3 regions of the Rhizobium sp. 01N424 genome follow, and region 2 is predicted to be linked to each of the others. Evidence: riboswitches for the same ligand, from Rfam matches in the RefSeq annotation. Region 2 holds a riboswitch; each other region holds the start of a gene.
What was found. A riboswitch is a leader RNA that binds a small molecule or an ion and turns the genes downstream of it on or off. The one in region 2 is predicted to bind cobalamin.
Positions count from the first base shown of each region.

Region 1: another riboswitch for cobalamin. It lies ahead of cobU (bifunctional adenosylcobinamide kinase/adenosylcobinamide-phosphate guanylyltransferase); the one in region 2 lies ahead of nrdH (glutaredoxin-like protein NrdH).
Region 3: another riboswitch for cobalamin. It lies ahead of bluB (5,6-dimethylbenzimidazole synthase); the one in region 2 lies ahead of nrdH (glutaredoxin-like protein NrdH).

Region 1 covers NZ_JBFTRK010000002.1:95,915-101,471, reverse strand. Annotated here, with positions in the region: gene AC1DNK_RS06175 (cobyric acid synthase) at 1-1,162, shown strand, start outside; gene AC1DNK_RS06170 (chloride channel protein) at 1,159-2,949, opposite strand; cobalamin riboswitch at 3,172-3,562, shown strand; gene cobU (bifunctional adenosylcobinamide kinase/adenosylcobinamide-phosphate guanylyltransferase) at 3,845-4,357, shown strand; gene cobW (cobalamin biosynthesis protein CobW) at 4,363-5,409, shown strand; gene cobN (cobaltochelatase subunit CobN) at 5,413-5,557, shown strand, end outside.
Region 2 covers NZ_JBFTRK010000004.1:223,210-228,766, reverse strand. Annotated here, with positions in the region: gene nrdF (class 1b ribonucleoside-diphosphate reductase subunit beta) at 1-939, opposite strand, end outside; gene nrdE (class 1b ribonucleoside-diphosphate reductase subunit alpha) at 1,151-3,310, opposite strand; gene nrdI (class Ib ribonucleoside-diphosphate reductase assembly flavoprotein NrdI) at 3,280-3,690, opposite strand; gene nrdH (glutaredoxin-like protein NrdH) at 3,703-3,924, opposite strand; cobalamin riboswitch at 4,177-4,401, opposite strand; gene metE (5-methyltetrahydropteroyltriglutamate--homocysteine S-methyltransferase) at 4,552-5,557, opposite strand, start outside.
Region 3 covers NZ_JBFTRK010000008.1:191,815-197,371, reverse strand. Annotated here, with positions in the region: gene AC1DNK_RS20415 (NAD+ synthase) at 1-702, shown strand, start outside; gene AC1DNK_RS20410 (NYN domain-containing protein) at 787-1,494, shown strand; gene AC1DNK_RS20405 (TolB family protein) at 1,528-2,358, shown strand; cobalamin riboswitch at 2,376-2,557, shown strand; gene bluB (5,6-dimethylbenzimidazole synthase) at 2,601-3,284, shown strand; gene AC1DNK_RS20395 (DUF2865 domain-containing protein) at 3,281-4,378, opposite strand; gene AC1DNK_RS20390 (NADP-dependent malic enzyme) at 4,503-5,557, opposite strand, start outside.

The sequences.
Region 1 (5,557 bases), on a different contig from region 2:
GGCAAAGGGGCGTGACTATCAGCGTCTGAAGCCGCAACTGCTGGAATTTGTACTGTCGAGTTTCTCTACGGTTTCAGAAGGCGCCGATCTCGTAATCGTCGAGGGCGCAGGATCGCCGGCGGAGATCAATCTGCGCCCGGGCGATATCGCCAATATGGGTTTTGCGACAAGGGCCGGCGTGCCGGTCGTGCTGGTCGGCGATATCGATCGCGGTGGTGTCATCGCCTCGCTCGTTGGGACGCATGCTATCCTCGACGATGCCGATCGGGCGATGATATCCGGCTATATCATCAACAAGTTCCGCGGCGACGTCTCGCTTTTCGACGACGGGATCGCCGCGATCGGCCGCTATACCGGCTGGCCGTGCTTCGGCGTCGTGCCCTGGCTGAAGGCGGCAGGCGGGCTGCCTGCGGAGGATTCAGTCGTTCTTGAAAAGCTGGCGCGGGGAAGCGGGGCCGCATTGAAGATCGCCGTCCCCGTTCTGCCGCGGATTGCCAATTTCGACGATCTCGACCCGCTGAGAGCCGAAGACGACGTCGAGCTGGTGTTCGTGCGTGCCGGGGAGCGTCTTCCCGAAGACGCCGCGCTCGTCGTGCTGCCGGGCTCCAAATCGACGATCAGCGACCTTGCCGATTTTCGCGCTGAGGGATGGGATCGCGATCTGACCGCCCATGTCCGGCGCGGCGGCCGGGTGATCGGCATTTGCGGCGGTTATCAGATGCTCGGCCGCAAGGTGCACGACCCGCTCGGCATCGAGGGCGGAACGGCGGAGGTTGACGGGCTCGGGCTGCTCGACGTCGAGACCGTCATGGCGCCGGAGAAGACGGTCCGCAACAGCCATGCTGTTTCTGCTGAATATGGTACGCCGCTGTCAGGCTATCAGATCCATCTCGGCGTGACCGAGGGGCCGGATTGCAACCGGCCGTCGGCCGTGGTGGATGGTGCCGCGGATGGTGCCGTATCTGCGGATGGACGTATCGTCGGGACCTATCTGCACGGCCTGTTTTCCGGCGATGCCTATCGCAGCCGGTTGCTGCAGAGTTTCGGCCTTCAGGGCGAAAGGCGCAATTACGCGGAGAGCGTCAACCGGGCGCTGGATGCCGTTGCGGCCGAACTGGAGGCGCATCTCGACCGTGACTGGCTGAACCGGCTGCTTGGCTAGATTTCCCCGGAGATTTCGCGGCGCCGCCGGTCGAGCTCTTCGCTGTAGCGGCGTAGCGTGTGGCTTTCGCTGAGCTGTCCGACGACCTTGCGCTCGATCAGATTGTTCAGCACGGCGAGCGCTTCGCTCTCGCTCTTGTCGAAAATGGCGGCTGCCTGCTTGGCATTCATCTGCGGCTGCAGGAAATCGTTCTTGTAGCGAACGAAACTCTCCAGCCCCTTGCCCTCGTCGTCGGTGGCGATCGGATTCGCATGAATTTCCGGCACCAGCACCAGACCGGCATATTTGCCTGTGTCATCGACAAGGATGACGCGTTGCGTGGCGCCGGCGGGAAAAGCCTTCTTGAACTCTTCGACAGTGGTTGCGGCATTGGCGGTCTTGACGTCGGCGCGCATCAGCTTGTCGACCGTCAGATTGCGGATCCAGCCGACATCGTGAGCGCTGCGGATGCTTTCGCCGCGCAGGTGAAAACGCCAGGTGGCGAAGGAGTAGCCAAAGGTGGTGCGCACGACGAGCGAGGACGTGATGACCGCGGCGAGCACCAATACGGTGATCGGGAAGTCGCCGGTGATTTCGAGCGCCAGAAAGGTCATCGTCAGCGGTCCGCCGATGATGGCGACTGCGAGTGAACTCATGCCGACGACGGCGTAGACTTCGGGTGTCAGCGAGGCATGCGCAAAGAACGGCGCGGAATAGGCAAAGAGCTTGCCGAGCAGCGCGCCCATAAACAGCGAGGCGAAGAACAGGCCGCCCCTGAAGCCGGAGCCGATCGACACGGCTGAGGCCAGCGACTTCAACAGCAGGATGCCGACGAGCGTCGGGATCGCCACCTGATGCGCCAGGTTGAGATGCAGGGCGCCATGCCCTGCCGAAAGCACCTGCGGAGAGATGGTGGCCAGCAGGCCGACGACGATGCCGCCGAGCGCCGGGCGTACCGGCGTCGGCACGGAACTCTTGCGAGCCAATTCCTCAACAAAGGAAACGCCCTGCATGATCAGGATGCCGGCACCGGCGCAGCAGGCGCCAAGCAGAATGGCCGGAACATAATCGGCGGGCACCACAGTGCCGAACCTGCCGACGTCGATGGTGAAATCGTTGCCTGCGAGCAGCCGTGCCACCAGCGTCGACAGTAGGGCAGAGACGACGACAGGTGTCAACGAGACGATCGTATAGGTGCCGATAATCAGCTCGAACGCGTAGAAGGCGCCGGTTAGCGGGGCATTGAAGGCGGCGGCGATGGCGCCCGCCGCCCCGCAGCCGAGGAGGACGCGCAGATCGGCGCGGCGCAGCTGCAGCTTCAGGCCGAGTTTCGAGGCCAGGCCCGCCGCAAGCTGTGTATAGCCGGCCTCCAGGCCGACCGAGGCGCCGAAACCGTTGGAAATCAGGTTCTGGATCGCCACGATGATGCTGTCCGTCAGCGACAGGCGGCCGCCATGCAGCGCATTGGCCTCGATCGGATCGACCATCGGCTTCTTGCGTGTCCTGCTGAGGATGAAGAGCAGCAAGCCGAGAAGCATGCCGCCGCAGACCGGTGCCAAGAGCAGCAGCAGCTTGTTGCTGATATCGGAGGAGCTGAGACGATCGACATCGCTGATGCCGAAGATGAGGCTGTGCATCTCCCGGGAGATCAGGCTCATGCCGGTGACCGCGCAGCCGGAGATGACGCCGACCGCGCCACCGGCGAAAACCATGCCCATTTCGTTCTGCCGCGCCAGCGCGCGCAGCCGCGCCAAATCGAATTTGAGATGGCGCCGCGTCAGGCGGCCGATATCGGTTTTCGTGAGCATGATGACAGAACTAGGCGACGGGGAGCAGGATCAAGGAAGCACGCTTTGTGCGCCGCATGATTTCGCGAGCAATTGCAGCAAAAGCGAGGCGGCGGCAAGCGAAATCTGTCCGTAAGTCAATGAATTTAATAGACTATCTGTTTGGTAGACTCAGTCGTGTTAAGACGAGGCATTTTCCATCGCGTCAGGCTCGATTGACTTCGCGCTGCCGCGCGCCTAACGATGAAATCAATAACGGATGGTTCCGGAGCGGTGATTGCCGCCCTGGATGAAAAGGGAATGTGACGGGGCGGACCCAAACCGGGCGTCTTCATCACAGCCGACCCCGCGACTGTAGAGCGGTCAGGGTCTTCCATCCGGTGCACCGGCACCACCGCCTGATCGCCGCATTCTGTGGCAGGGCGTTGGCTCAAGGACACCGGAAAAGCCACTGGAATGCATCGTGATCAGCAGGGGCTGGACGCCTCCATTTCTACGAATCGTCCGCCTTTTCACGAGAATGCAGCCGGGAAGGCGAGGAAGATCCGCTGGCACGATCAGGGATGGCCTTGCGCCATCCCTGTCGGGGCCTCAAACCGCGAGCCAGGAGACCTGCCAACCGTGCCGGGCGAAGAGCCCACCCAAGGGCAATCCTGTCCGCTGCCAGCACGGAGGTTGTCATGGCTGAAACACGAATTTGCATGCCGTTACGTGCGGCCCTGAGGATTTCCCTCATTCCTGTGCTTGTCACAGGAATCCAGCGTGCCCAAGTCCTTGGGCACAGAAGACTTATTTCCTTGCTGCTAGGTTTCATTCACGGCGCAGACGCGCCGTGGCTGGATTCCTGTGACAGGCACAGGAATGAGGGAGGTGGGTGTGGTGGACGCCAATACGCTGATGCCGGAGCCATCCTCACATGAGCAGCACCACCTTCATTCTCGGCGGCGCTCGTTCCGGCAAATCCCGTTTCGCCGAACAGCTGATCACCGAGAGCGGCCTCGAGCGCCACTATATCGCCACCGGGCGGGCCTGGGACGACGAGATGCGGGCGCGGATTGCTGCCCATAGGGACGATCGCGGGCCGTCCTGGACGACGCATGAGGAGCCGCTGCAGCTTGTCGAATGCCTGTCGGCCGTCGACGGCGAAGGGCGGGCGATCCTTGTCGATTGCCTGACGCTCTGGGTCACCAATCTGATGATGGGCGAGCGGGACATGGCGGTGGAATCTGCGGCTCTTGCCGCCTGGCTGCCGAAGGCCAGGGCGCGGCTCGTGCTTGTTTCCAATGAAGTCGGCCTCGGGATCGTTCCCGAGAACCGGATGGCGCGGGATTTCCGCGATCATGCCGGACGGCTGCACCAGATGATCGCGGCCTCCGCCGCGGACGTGTATTTTATTGCGGCAGGGCTGCCGCTGAAAATGAAGGGTTGAAGTTTATGAACCAGAAGATCCCCGCAACCGTGATCACCGGCTTTCTCGGCGCGGGCAAGACGACGATGATCCGCAACCTGCTTTCCAACACCGGCGGCAAGAAGATCGCGCTGATCATCAACGAATTCGGCGATCTCGGCGTCGATGGCGACGTGTTGAAGGGCTGTGGCGCGGAGAACTGCACAGAGGACGATATCATCGAGCTCACCAACGGCTGCATCTGCTGCACGGTTGCCGACGATTTCATTCCGACGATGACCAAGCTGCTGGAGCGCGAGCAGCGCCCCGATCATATCGTCATCGAAACCTCGGGCCTGGCGCTGCCGCAGCCGCTGGTCGCCGCCTTCAACTGGCCTGACATCCGCAGCGAAGTCACCGTCGATGGCGTCATCACCGTCGTCGACAGCGCCGCCGTTGCCGCCGGACGTTTCGCCGACGACCACGATGCCGTCGATGCGCGCCGCACCGAAGACGAGTCGCTCGATCACGAGAGCCCGATCGAGGAGCTGTTCGAAGATCAGCTGACCTGCGCCGATCTGATCGTGCTCAACAAGACGGATCTGCTCGATGCCGCAGGCATTATCCGCGTCCGTGACGAAGTGGCGTCGCGCATTTCGCGCAAGCCTGCGCTGATCGAGGCGAAGAACGGCGAGGTTCCGGCCAGCGTCTTGCTCGGCCTCGGCGTCGGCACCGAGGAAGATATCGCCAACCGCAAGTCCCATCACGAGCTCGAGCATGAGGACGGCACGCCGCACGATCACGACGAGTTCGACAGCTTCGTCGTCGAGCTCGGCGCGATTGCCGATACGGCCGGTTTCATCGAGAAGCTGAAGGGCGTGATTGCAGAGCATGACGTGCTGCGCCTGAAGGGCTTTGCCGCAGTTGAGGGCAAGGCGATGCGCCTGCAGATCCAGGCTGTCGGCAGCCGTATCGACCAGTATTTCGACCGCGCCTGGGCGATGGACGAAACGCGCGGCACGCGCCTCGTCGTCATCGGCCTGCATGACATGGATGAAGCGGCCGTGCGCAAGGCCATCGAGGCGCTCGTCTGATCCATGCATCTGCTTCTCGCCCAGAAAGGAACGATCAGCGACGGTGACGAGGCCATCGATCTTGGCCAGTCGCCCGGCGATATCCTGTTCCTGTCTGCAGCGGATACGGAGCTTGCGGCCATCGCCGCCGCCCACGGACAGGGCGGCG
Region 2 (5,557 bases):
CTTACCGATGACGTAGGACGAGCCGGAGCCCGAGAAGAAGTCGTGGTTCTCGTCGGCATTCGGCGAGAGCGCCGAGAGGATCGCCGGGTTGACCTTGCAGGCCTCCGGCGGGAACAGCGCCTCGTAGCCGAGGTTCATCAGCGCCTTGTTCGCGTTGTAGTGCAGGAACTTCTTGACGTCTTCGGTGAGCCCGACGCCGTCATACAGCGCCTCGGTGTACTTGGCCTCGTTGTCGTAGAGCTCCAGCAGCAGATCGAAGGCGAAATCCTTGATCTCCTGGCGGCGGGCCTCCGGCAGGCGGTCGACGGCGCGCTGGAACTTGTAGCCGATATAGTAGCCATGCACCGCCTCGTCGCGAATGATCAGGCGGATCATGTCGGCGGTGTTGGTCAGCTTGGCGCGGCTCGACCAGTACATCGGCAGATAGAAGCCGGAATAGAACAGGAAGCTTTCGAGGAAGACGCTGGCAACCTTCTTCTTCAGCGGATCACCGGAAGCATATTGCTCCATGATCAGCGCCGACTTCTTCTGCAGAAACTCGTTTTCATCGGACCAGCGATAGGCGTCGTCAACGTCAGGCGTCGAGCACAACGTCGAGAAGATCGACGAGTAGGAGCGCGCGTGCACCGCCTCCATGAAGGAGATGTTGGAAAGCACCGCCTCCTCATGCTGGGTCGAAGCATCGGCCATCAGCGTCACCGAGCCGACGCCGTTCTGGATGGTGTCGAGCAGCGTCAGGCCGGTAAAGACCCGGATCGTCAACTGCTGCTCTTCCGGCTTCAGCGTCGCCCAGGAGGGAATGTCGTTCGACAGCGGCACTTTTTCCGGCAGCCAGAAATTGCCGGTCAGGCGGTTCCAGACTTCGAGGTCCTTGTCGTCATCGATGCGGTTCCAGTTGATGGCGCGGACGCGGGATACGGGTTTGGCGTGCATGTTCATGGGGAATCTTTCCTCAATCAGTTCTGTTGGAGGACGCGGCCCCCTCACCCTAACCCTCTCCCCGCTGGGGAGAGGGGACGTGCCCGCCTACACGCCTCAATCAAGGGGCTGACGGGCGCTTCGGTTCCCTTCCCCCCAGCGGGGAGAAGGTGCCGGCAGGCGGATGAGGGGGCTCCGGGCTCAAGCGTTGCTAAAGCGATAAGGCTTCAAATCACAGCGTACACGACACACATCCCTCCACCTGCGTCCCCTCCAGCGCCATCTGGCGCAGACGGATGTAGTAGATGGTCTTGATGCCCTTCTTCCAGGCATAGATCTGCGCCCGGTTGATATCGCGCGTCGTCGCCGTGTCGCGGAAGAACAGCGTCAGCGACAGGCCCTGGTCGACATGCTGGGTCGCAGCCGCATAGGTGTCGATGATCTTCTCCGGCCCGATCTCATAGGCGTCCTGGTAATAGTCGAGATTGTCGTTGGTCATGAAGGCCGCCGGATAATAGACGCGGCCGATCTTGCCTTCCTTGCGGATCTCGATCTTGGAGACGATCGGATGGATCGATGACGTCGAGTGGTTGATGTAGGAGATCGACCCCGTCGGCGGCACGGCCTGCAGGTTCTGGTTATAAAGCCCGCCTTCCATGACGGCCGTCTTCAGTGCCAGCCAGTCTTCCTGGGTGGGGATTTCGATACCGGCGTCGTTGAACAGGTCGGTAACCGTCTGCGTAGCCGGTTTCCATTCTATTTCGGTATACTTGTCGAAATATTCGCCCGATGCGTATTTGGAATTCTCGAAACCCTTGAAGCTCTGGCCGCGCTCGACAGCCAGCCGGTTCGAGGCGCGGATCGCGTGATAGGTCACCGTGTAGAAATACATGTTGGTGAAATCGACACCCTCTTCGGAGCCGTACTGGATCCGCTCGCGGGCGAGATAGCCGTGCAGGTTCATCTGGCCCAGGCCGATCGCGTGGCTCTCGTCGTTGCCCTTCTCGATCGACGGGACGGAGGAGATGTGGCTCATGTCGGAAACTGCCGTCAGCGCCCGGATCGAGGTCTCGATCGTCTTGCCGAAATCGGATGAGTCCATGGCGGCGGCGATATTCAACGAGCCGAGATTGCAGGAAATGTCCTTGCCCATCACCTTGTAGGAGAGGTCATCGTTATACTCGCTGGCTTCGCTGACCTGCAGGATCTCGGAGCACAGATTGCTCATGGTGATGCGCCCGGCGATCGGGTTCGCCCTGTTCACCGTGTCTTCGAACATGATGTAGGGATAGCCGCTCTCGAACTGGATTTCGGCGACGATCTGGAAGAAATCGCGGGCCTTGATTTTCTTCTTCTTGATGCGGCTGTCGGCCACCATCTCGCGGTATTTTTCGGTCACCGAAATCTCGGTGAACGGCACGCCGTAGACACGTTCCACGTCATAGGGCGAGAACAGGTACATGTCCTCGTTGTTCTTGGCGAGCTCGAAGGTGATGTCAGGAATGACGACGCCGAGCGACAGCGTCTTGATGCGGATTTTTTCGTCGGCATTTTCGCGTTTGGTATCGAGGAAGCGCATGATGTCGGGGTGATGGGCGTTGAGATAGACGGCACCGGCCCCCTGGCGCGCGCCGAGCTGGTTGGCATAGGAGAAGGCGTCCTCGAGCAGCTTCATCACCGGGATGATGCCGGAGGACTGGTTCTCGATATGCTTGATCGGCGCGCCCATTTCGCGAATGTTGGTCAGCGACAGCGCCACGCCACCACCGCGCTTCGACAGCTGCAAGGCCGAATTGATCGAGCGGCCAATCGATTCCATATTGTCTTCAACGCGCATCAGGAAGCAGGAGACCAGCTCGCCGCGCTGCTTCTTGCCGGCATTGAGGAAGGTCGGCGTCGCCGGCTGGAAGCGGCCGGAGATGATCTCATCGACCATGTCGCGCGCTAAGGCCTCGTTGCCCTGCGCCAAGGCGAGTGCCACCATGCAGATGCGGTCTTCATAGCGCTCCAGATAGCGCTTTCCGTCAAAGGTCTTCAGCGTGTAGCTTGTGTAATATTTGAAAGCGCCGAGGAAGGTCGGGAAGCGGAATTTCTTGTCATAGGCATGGTCGAAGAGATCGCGGACGAAATTGAACGAATACTGATCCAGCACCTCCTGCTCGTAGTAGCCCTCAGTCACGAGGTAATCGAGCTTCTCCCGGAGATTATGGAAGAACACGGTGTTCTGGTTGACGTGCTGCAGGAAATACTGCTTCGCCGCCTGCCGGTCCTTGTCCAGCTGGATCTTGCCGTCCTCGTCATAGAGGTTCAGCATCGCGTTCAGCGCGTGGTAATCCAGCCCTGTTTCCGCGGCCTGCGCCTTTACAGGGCGCTCGAGAACTGCCGTGTCCAAAATCGTTCCAATCCGTGTTTGACATTGGCAACATCATCAGCGGTGCCGAGCAGCTCGAACCTGTAGAGGTACGGCACCTGGCATTTCTTCGCGATGATGTCGCCGGCAAGCCCATAGGTCTCGCCGAAGTTGCTGTTGCCCGCGGCAATCACGCCGCGGAGGTTCGAACGGTTTGCCGCATCGTTCAGGAAACGGATCACCTGCTTGGGCACAGCTCCCTTGCCGCCCTCACCGCTATAGGTTGGGACCACAAGCACATAGGGTGAGACGGCTTGAAGCGTCTCGCCTGATATCGGGATGCGCCGGGCGGGAAGGCCGAGCTTTTCGACGAAGCGATGAGTGTTTTCCGACCGGCTGGAAAAATAGACGATCTCGCCCATCGCAGCCGCCGCTCAGGCGAGCGCGCTGATCATGTCGGGGCGGAAGCCAGCCCAATGCTCCTCGCCGGCGATGACGACGGGAACCTGGCGGTAGCCGAGACCCTGCACCAGATCATAAGCGGCGCTATCGGTGGAAACGTCGATGATCGTGTAGTCGATGCCCTGGCGATCGAGCGCGCGGGTGGTTGCGGTGCACTGAACGCAGGCGGGCTTGCTGTAGACGGTGATGCTCATGGGAAAACCTCGTGACTAAAAGGCATGGGATATCGTTCGGACATCCGCCGATGTCCGCGCTTGGGAAGATCGAAAAGGAAGACAGCCGTTGCCGATTGCCGGGCGTCAGCAGCCCGTCATTCGCGCCGGTATGATCTGAAACTCAAAGACATAAGACTTCACCCCGAAGTGGCTCATGCGGGACACACCGGAGGAAGCGAAGAGCGGCATCATGCCCACATCTCATCGCTCGCCAGCCGGACACCCCGCCCGTGGACGTTTTCGCTCAAGGCAGGTCTCCTGGCTTGCGGATCATCACATTCATCCCGGTCTTCCCAGATCTTCATGACCCAGTGACCCGAAATGGGACAGATGCTCGCCGCTCACAGTTGCGGGGGCAGCTCCGGCATTGCTCCGCCTTGCGGCAGATCTCACCGAATTCCCGTCTTAGCCCACGATCCTTTGCGAATCGGAGGAACCTCGAACACTAGATATAGTACGCGAGTCTATTTTTACGTCAATGGATGGTTCAGGTTTCGGGTGCCGCAAGCCGAAAAAATGAATGTGATGTGGATAACAGAAGATTAATGCGGATTGGCTGTGGAAAAGAGAAGCCGGCAAGAGCCGGCTCCTCGAATGCAATGACGATCAGGCCGTTGCCGTGGCAACGCGTTCGCGCAAAGACCGCGCCGCCGCCACCATATTGACGAGCGCCGGCTTCACTTCCTCCCATTTGCGGGTCTTCAAGCCGCAATCCGGATTGATCCAAAGCTGCGAATCGCCAAGCCGCTCGCGCGCTAAAAGAAGCAGACCGGTCATATCGTCAATATCGGGAACGCGCGGCGAGTGGATATCGTAGACACCCGGGCCAATTTCGTTCGGATAGTCAAAACTGCGGAATGCCTCCAGCAGCTCCATCTTCGAGCGCGACGTCTCGATCGAGATCACATCCGCATCCATCGCGGCGATAGCATCGATGATGTCGTTGAACTCCGAGTAGCACATATGCGTGTGGATCTGCGTCGCGTTGCTGACACCGGTCGAGCACAGGCGGAAGCTTTCGACGGCCCAGTCGAGATAGGTCTTCCATTGCGAGCGCCGCAGCGGCAGGCCTTCCCGGAGTGCTGCCTCGTCGATCTGGATCATTCTGGCGCCGGCCTTTTCGAGATCACCGACCTCGTCGCGAATCGCCAGCGCGATCTGCCGGCATGCTTCGCTTCGGGCGATATCATCACGCACGAAGGACCAGTTGAGGATCGTCACCGGTCCAGTCAGCATGCCCTTCACCGGCCGCTCTGTCAGAGACTGGGCATATTGCCACCAGCTTGTCGTCATCGGCTTCGGCCGCGCGATATCGCCGAAGATAATCGGCGGGCGGACATAGCGCGACCCATAGCTCTGTACCCAGGCATGCTGCGTGAAGGCAAAGCCTGACAGCTGCTCGCCAAAATACTGCACCATGTCATTGCGCTCGAACTCGCCATGAACGAGCACATCGAGGCCGATTTCCTCCTGCCAGCGGATGGCTGCTTCGGTTTCCTTGCGCAGGAAAGCCTCATAGTCCGCATTGCTGAGCGTCCCCTTCGTGTGTGCCGAACGGGCCTTGCGGACTTCAGGCGTCTGCGGAAAGGACCCGATCGTCGTCGTCGGGAAC
Region 3 (5,557 bases), on a different contig from region 2:
TACCGCTACACCTCCGAGGACTCGTTGAAGGATGCCGCTGAATGCGCCAAGGCGCTCGGCTGCCGTTACGACATCGTGCCGATCGAGGCGCCGGTGACCGGCTTTACCTCGGCGCTCTCCGACCTCTTCGAAGGCACCGATAGTGGCATCACCGAAGAAAACCTGCAGAGCCGCGCCCGCGGCACGATCCTGATGGCGATCTCCAACAAGTTCGGCTCGATGGTCGTCACCACGGGCAACAAGTCGGAAATGTCGGTCGGCTATGCGACGCTCTACGGTGATATGAACGGCGGCTTCAATCCGATCAAGGACCTCTACAAGATGCAGGTCTATGCGATCTCGCGCTGGCGCAATGCGCATGTGCCGCCGGATGCGCTTGGCCCATCAGGCGTGGTGATCCCACAAAACATCATCGACAAGGCGCCCTCTGCCGAACTGCGGCCTGATCAGACCGACCAGGATTCGCTGCCGCCTTATCCGGTTCTCGACGACATTCTCGAATGCCTCGTCGAGAAGGAAATGGGCGTCGATGAGATCGTCGCGCGCGGCCACGATGTCGCGACCGTGCACCGGATCGAGCATCTGCTCTATCTTGCCGAATACAAGCGCCGCCAGTCGGCGCCCGGCGTGAAGATCACCAAGAAGAATTTCGGCCGCGACCGCCGCTATCCGATCACCAACCGTTTTAGGGATCGTGGTTAGCGATCGTTAACCCGATCAACCGAAAGCTGCTGACGGCAGTCTCTTCTCGCGTTTCTATGTTTTGGAAACGCGGGAGGTTTGAGCATGCGGGAAACCAAGGTCGCCGTCTTCATCGATACGGAAAACCTGCCGGCGCGCTGTGCGGGAGAGATCATCAGCATCGCCGGCGGATACGGACGTCTCATCGAGCGCCGGGCCTATGGCGACTTCACGAACGAGGCGGCGCAGCCGTGGATCGCGGAGGCCGGACGTCAGGCGCTCAGCCTGCAGACGGCTGTGAGCTCGCATTCCGGCAAGAACGGTGCGGATATCCTGCTTGCCATCGATGCAATGGAATATCTGGCCGGTTCGGCGATCGATCTTTTCTGCATCGCCAGCAGCGACCGCGATGTCGGCCATCTGGCGATGCGTATCCGCATGCGCGGCAAGCAGGCGATCGGACTGGGCGCGCCCAACGCATCGGCGCTGTTGCGGCAGTCCTTCGACGATTTCTTCGAGCTCAATGTTGGTGAGGCGAATTCCACCTTTGCGCTGCCGAAGGTGATTGCGCTGCAGCCCTCTCCAAATATCCGGCCCTATATCACCCAGGCGCTGCAGGCGGCCAAGCTGCAGGGCGAAGGCTGGCTCGATATCGCGAAACTCGGGACGCTGTTGCGGCAGGTCGATCCGGAGTTCAAGGCGCAGCGTTTTGATGCCACGAACCTCAGCTCGCTTCTGAAGCAATGTGACTTTATCGAAATGCGAATGCATGGCACAAACCGCATGCAAATCAGAATGAAGCGGAACGGCTGAGGGCCGGGCCGCTGCACAATGCGGGAGGTATGCATGCGCAGTTCGGTCGAGATCTACAATATCCGCACTGGTCGGGGCCGGGTGGTGTTCCAGACGGAGCAGCTGATCGAGGCGCCGAATTTCTCACCCGATGGCCGCTACCTGCTGCTGAACGGTGATGGCCTTCTCTACCGTTTGTCACCGGATGGTGAGGGCGGTCTGCAGCAGGTCGATACCGGCTTTGCCACTGCCTGCAACAACGATCACGGCATTTCGCCCAACGGAAGGCAGTATGTGATTTCCGACAAGACCGAGCACGGCAAATCCTGCATCTATACGCTACCGTCGGAAGGCGGCGCGCCGAAACAGATCACCGAAAACCTGCCGTCCTACTGGCATGGCTGGTCGCCCGACGGGAAGGAACTCGCCTATTGCGGCATCCGCGGCGATCTCTTCGACATCTATACGATTTCCGTCGATGGCGGCGCCGAGCGGCGTCTGACGCATGGCGAGGGGCGCAATGATGGGCCGGATTATTCCTTTGACGGGCAGTGGATCTATTTCAATTCCAGCCGCACGGGGCTGATGCAGATCTGGCGCATTCATCCCGATGGGACCGGTTTGGAGCAGGTCACGCATGACAATTACGGCAACTGGTTTGCCCATCCGGCGCCCACCAACGACAAGGTGCTGCTGCTTTCCTACGGCGCTGACGTCTTCGATCATCCGCGCGACCTGCATGTGCGGCTGCGGTTGATGGATATGGACGGCGGCAATCTGACGACGCTGTTCGAGCTGTTCGGCGGGCAGGGCACGATCAATGTTCCCTGCTGGTCACCAGAAGGTGACGAGTTTGCCTATGTCCGGTATTTCCCGGCTACTTGAAGCGTCTCGTAAAAGCGGGCATGAGGCTTTTGTCAGGTGCCCGCTTGCCGCGGGAGAATCGGGAATCCGGTGCGAGCCCGGAACGTGCCCAACGCTGTAAGGCCGACGCCTGCCGCATCATGCCACTGGTTGACACCGGGAAGGCTGCGGCGGGCGGATGACGCCAAGTCAGAAGACCGGCCTGGCATCATAGACTGATCCCGCGCGGACGGCGGGGCGGTTGCGTTGTTGGGGATTTGACGATGCGGCCCATGAACAAGGATGCGCTTGAAGGCGCGTCTGCCTTTTCCGCTGACGAGCGCGACGCCGTCTACCGGGCGATCATGACCCGGCGCGATGTGCGCGACCAGTTTCTGCCTGATCCCATCCCATCCGATGTGCTGATGCGGCTGCTTGAGGCCGCACACCACGCGCCCTCGGTCGGCTTCATGCAGCCCTGGAATTTCATCGTCGTCGAAGGTGCCGGTGTGCGCCAGCGCGTGTGGAATGCCTTCGACCGGGCTAACCGCGAGGCTGCCGGGATGTTCGACGGTAAGCGGCAGGCGACATACCGTTCCCTGAAGCTCGAGGGCATCCTCAAGGCGCCGCTCGGCATCTGCATCACCTGCGATCCGTCACGCAGCGGTGACGTCGTGCTGGGGCGGACGCATAATCCGCGGATGGATAGCTATTCAACCGTCTGTGCGGTGCAGAACCTCTGGCTCGCAGCACGGGCCGAAGGCATCGGCGTCGGTTGGGTCAGCATTTTCCATGAGAGCGAACTCAAGGACATTCTCGGCGTGCCCGAGCATGTCGAGATCGTCGCCTGGCTCTGCATCGGCTATGTCGATACGCTCCATAGCGAGCCCGAGCTGGCCGTCAAAGGCTGGCGGCAGCGGCTTTCGCTCGACGAGTTGATCTTCCGCGATGGCTGGGGCCGCCGCTAATTCCGCTGTTGCTGCTGCGGCTGCGGGCCTGAGGTGGCCGGGTTCTTCAGATCGATACTGCCCTGGTCGCCCGCGAGAAATTGTGGGCCGATCTGGCGCACCTTGCTGTTGCCGGGGTCGTAGGGACGGTCCGGTACCTGTGCCTGCGGCGCAGCCGGTGCGGGGGCTGCCGTTGCCGGCGGCTTGGTGGTGATTGTCGTGATCGAGCCCTTTGGCGGCGGCGCGCTGACCGTCTGGTTCTTGCGCATCTGTTCGTAATAGGCGGTCAGATTGCAGCTGCAGGAGGATTTCTCGCCGGGCGCCCGGTTCTTGTAGGCGAAGGCGTTTGGCATGGCGCTGTAGCGCGCGCCAGTCGCGGCTGAGATCATGTTGGCCGCGTCGGTGTTGGAGACGTCCTGATAGAACAGCTCGGTCTCGATGCCGGGGCACATTTTCGAGCAGGTCGAGGCGTCGCGGCTGAAATCGATCGAGGTCGCATTGGTGCTGATCGGGAAGAAGCCGCCGTCGCAGCTGCGCACGCACATGGTGCTGACATGCGACATCATCTCGCCGCGCGGCACACCATATTGCGTGTTGCCTTCCTCGCCGTTGCCGAGCGGAATGAAGGTATCGCCGCGCATCGCCTGTTCTTCGGTGCTTGGCGCCGGGACATAGGCGCGCTCGTCCGGCTGATAGCCCGGATCGTCGTTGCAGCCGTTATCGTCGAGGGCGGCCATCAGTTCGCGGCGTTCGTTGACACCGGTGCCGCCGGCCRCCCGCAGTTGATTGCGGCGGTCCTGGAGATAGTGGATGTTGTCGATCATCCGCGATTCCGATTCCTGCAGGTCGCTGCAGTAGCGGTCGTTCTCGCCGCCGATGACAACCATGCTGTCGACGCTGCAGCCGTTGCTGCGCAGGTCGTTGCGCAGCTTGCGGAGCTCGAGGTTCTGTTCGGCTATGGCGCTTGCATATTGGCGGATCTCCGGGCCGTTGCCGATCACCTGCGGCAGGTCGGCAAGGCGTCCGCGCAGATCTTCGCAGATCGCGCTGGTCTGCGCCGCCGCGGGCGCGGCAGCAGCGAGAAAGAGAGCAAGGGTCAGGCTTCGGCGTTTCACGGTATCATCCCGCAGCATAGTAAACCGGAAGCGGCAGAGCATTTGCCGCATCCGTTCTGTCTAGCTGCCTTCCGTTAACAAGCTAACGAAGGAATCCTAACGCATTTTTCCGATCGACGGCAAATCACGCCGGCTGCTGGGCCTCGACCACGGCCAGAGCCGCCATGTTGACGACACCGCGCGAAGTGACAGACGGTGCCAGGATGTGTGCCGGGAGCGCCGTGCCGAGCAGGATGGGGCCGACATGCAGGCCGTCGGTCATCGACTTGACGACGCCGAGCGTGATGTTGGCGGCATCGAGGTTCGGGAAGACCAGCAGGTTGGCTTCGCCATGCAGCGTGGTGGACGGCATGACGCGCTTGCGGATTTCGTCGGCGATTGCGCTCTCACCATGCATTTCGCCATCGACTTCGAGATCGGGGGCGGCATCACGGATCAGCTGCAAGGCACCGCGCATCTTCGTTGCGCTTTCGCTTTCGCGCGAGCCGAAGTTGGAATGCGAGACGAGGGCGGCGCGCGGCGTGATGCCGAAGCGCTTGATTTCCTCGGCAGCCAGAACGGCGGATTCCGCCACTTCCTCGGCGCTCGGATTGAACGTAACGTAGGTGTCGGTGAAGAAGGTGGCGCCGCGCTGCGAGATCAGCAGGCTGAGTGCCGAGAAATCGCGGACATCCTTGCGCTTGCCGATGATCTGGCGAACGTCGCGCAGGTGCTTCTCGTAACGGCCTTCGAGGCCGCAGATCAGCGCGTCTGCTTCGCCGCGGCGCAGCGCCAGCGCACCGATGACGGTGGTGTTGGTGCGCACGATCGTGCGGGCCGCTTCCGGGATGACGCCCCGGCGGCCGACGAGCGACAGATAGAGATCGACATATTCGCGGAAACGCGGATCGTCTTCCGGGTTGATGACGGCGAAGTCGGAAAGCGGGCGGATGCGCAGGCCGTAGCGTTGCAGGCGGGTTTCGATGACCTGCGGACGGCCGATCAGGATCGGTTCGGCAATGCCTTCTTCGATGAGAACCTGAGCGGCGCGGAGCACGCGTTCGTCTTCACCTTCGGAGAAGATCACCCGCTTCTTTTCGGCGGCTTTGGCGGCCGTGAAGATCGGCTTCATGATGAAGCCGGAGCGGAAGACGAAGCGGTTCAGCTGGTCGAGATAGGCGTCGAAATCGGTGATCGGAC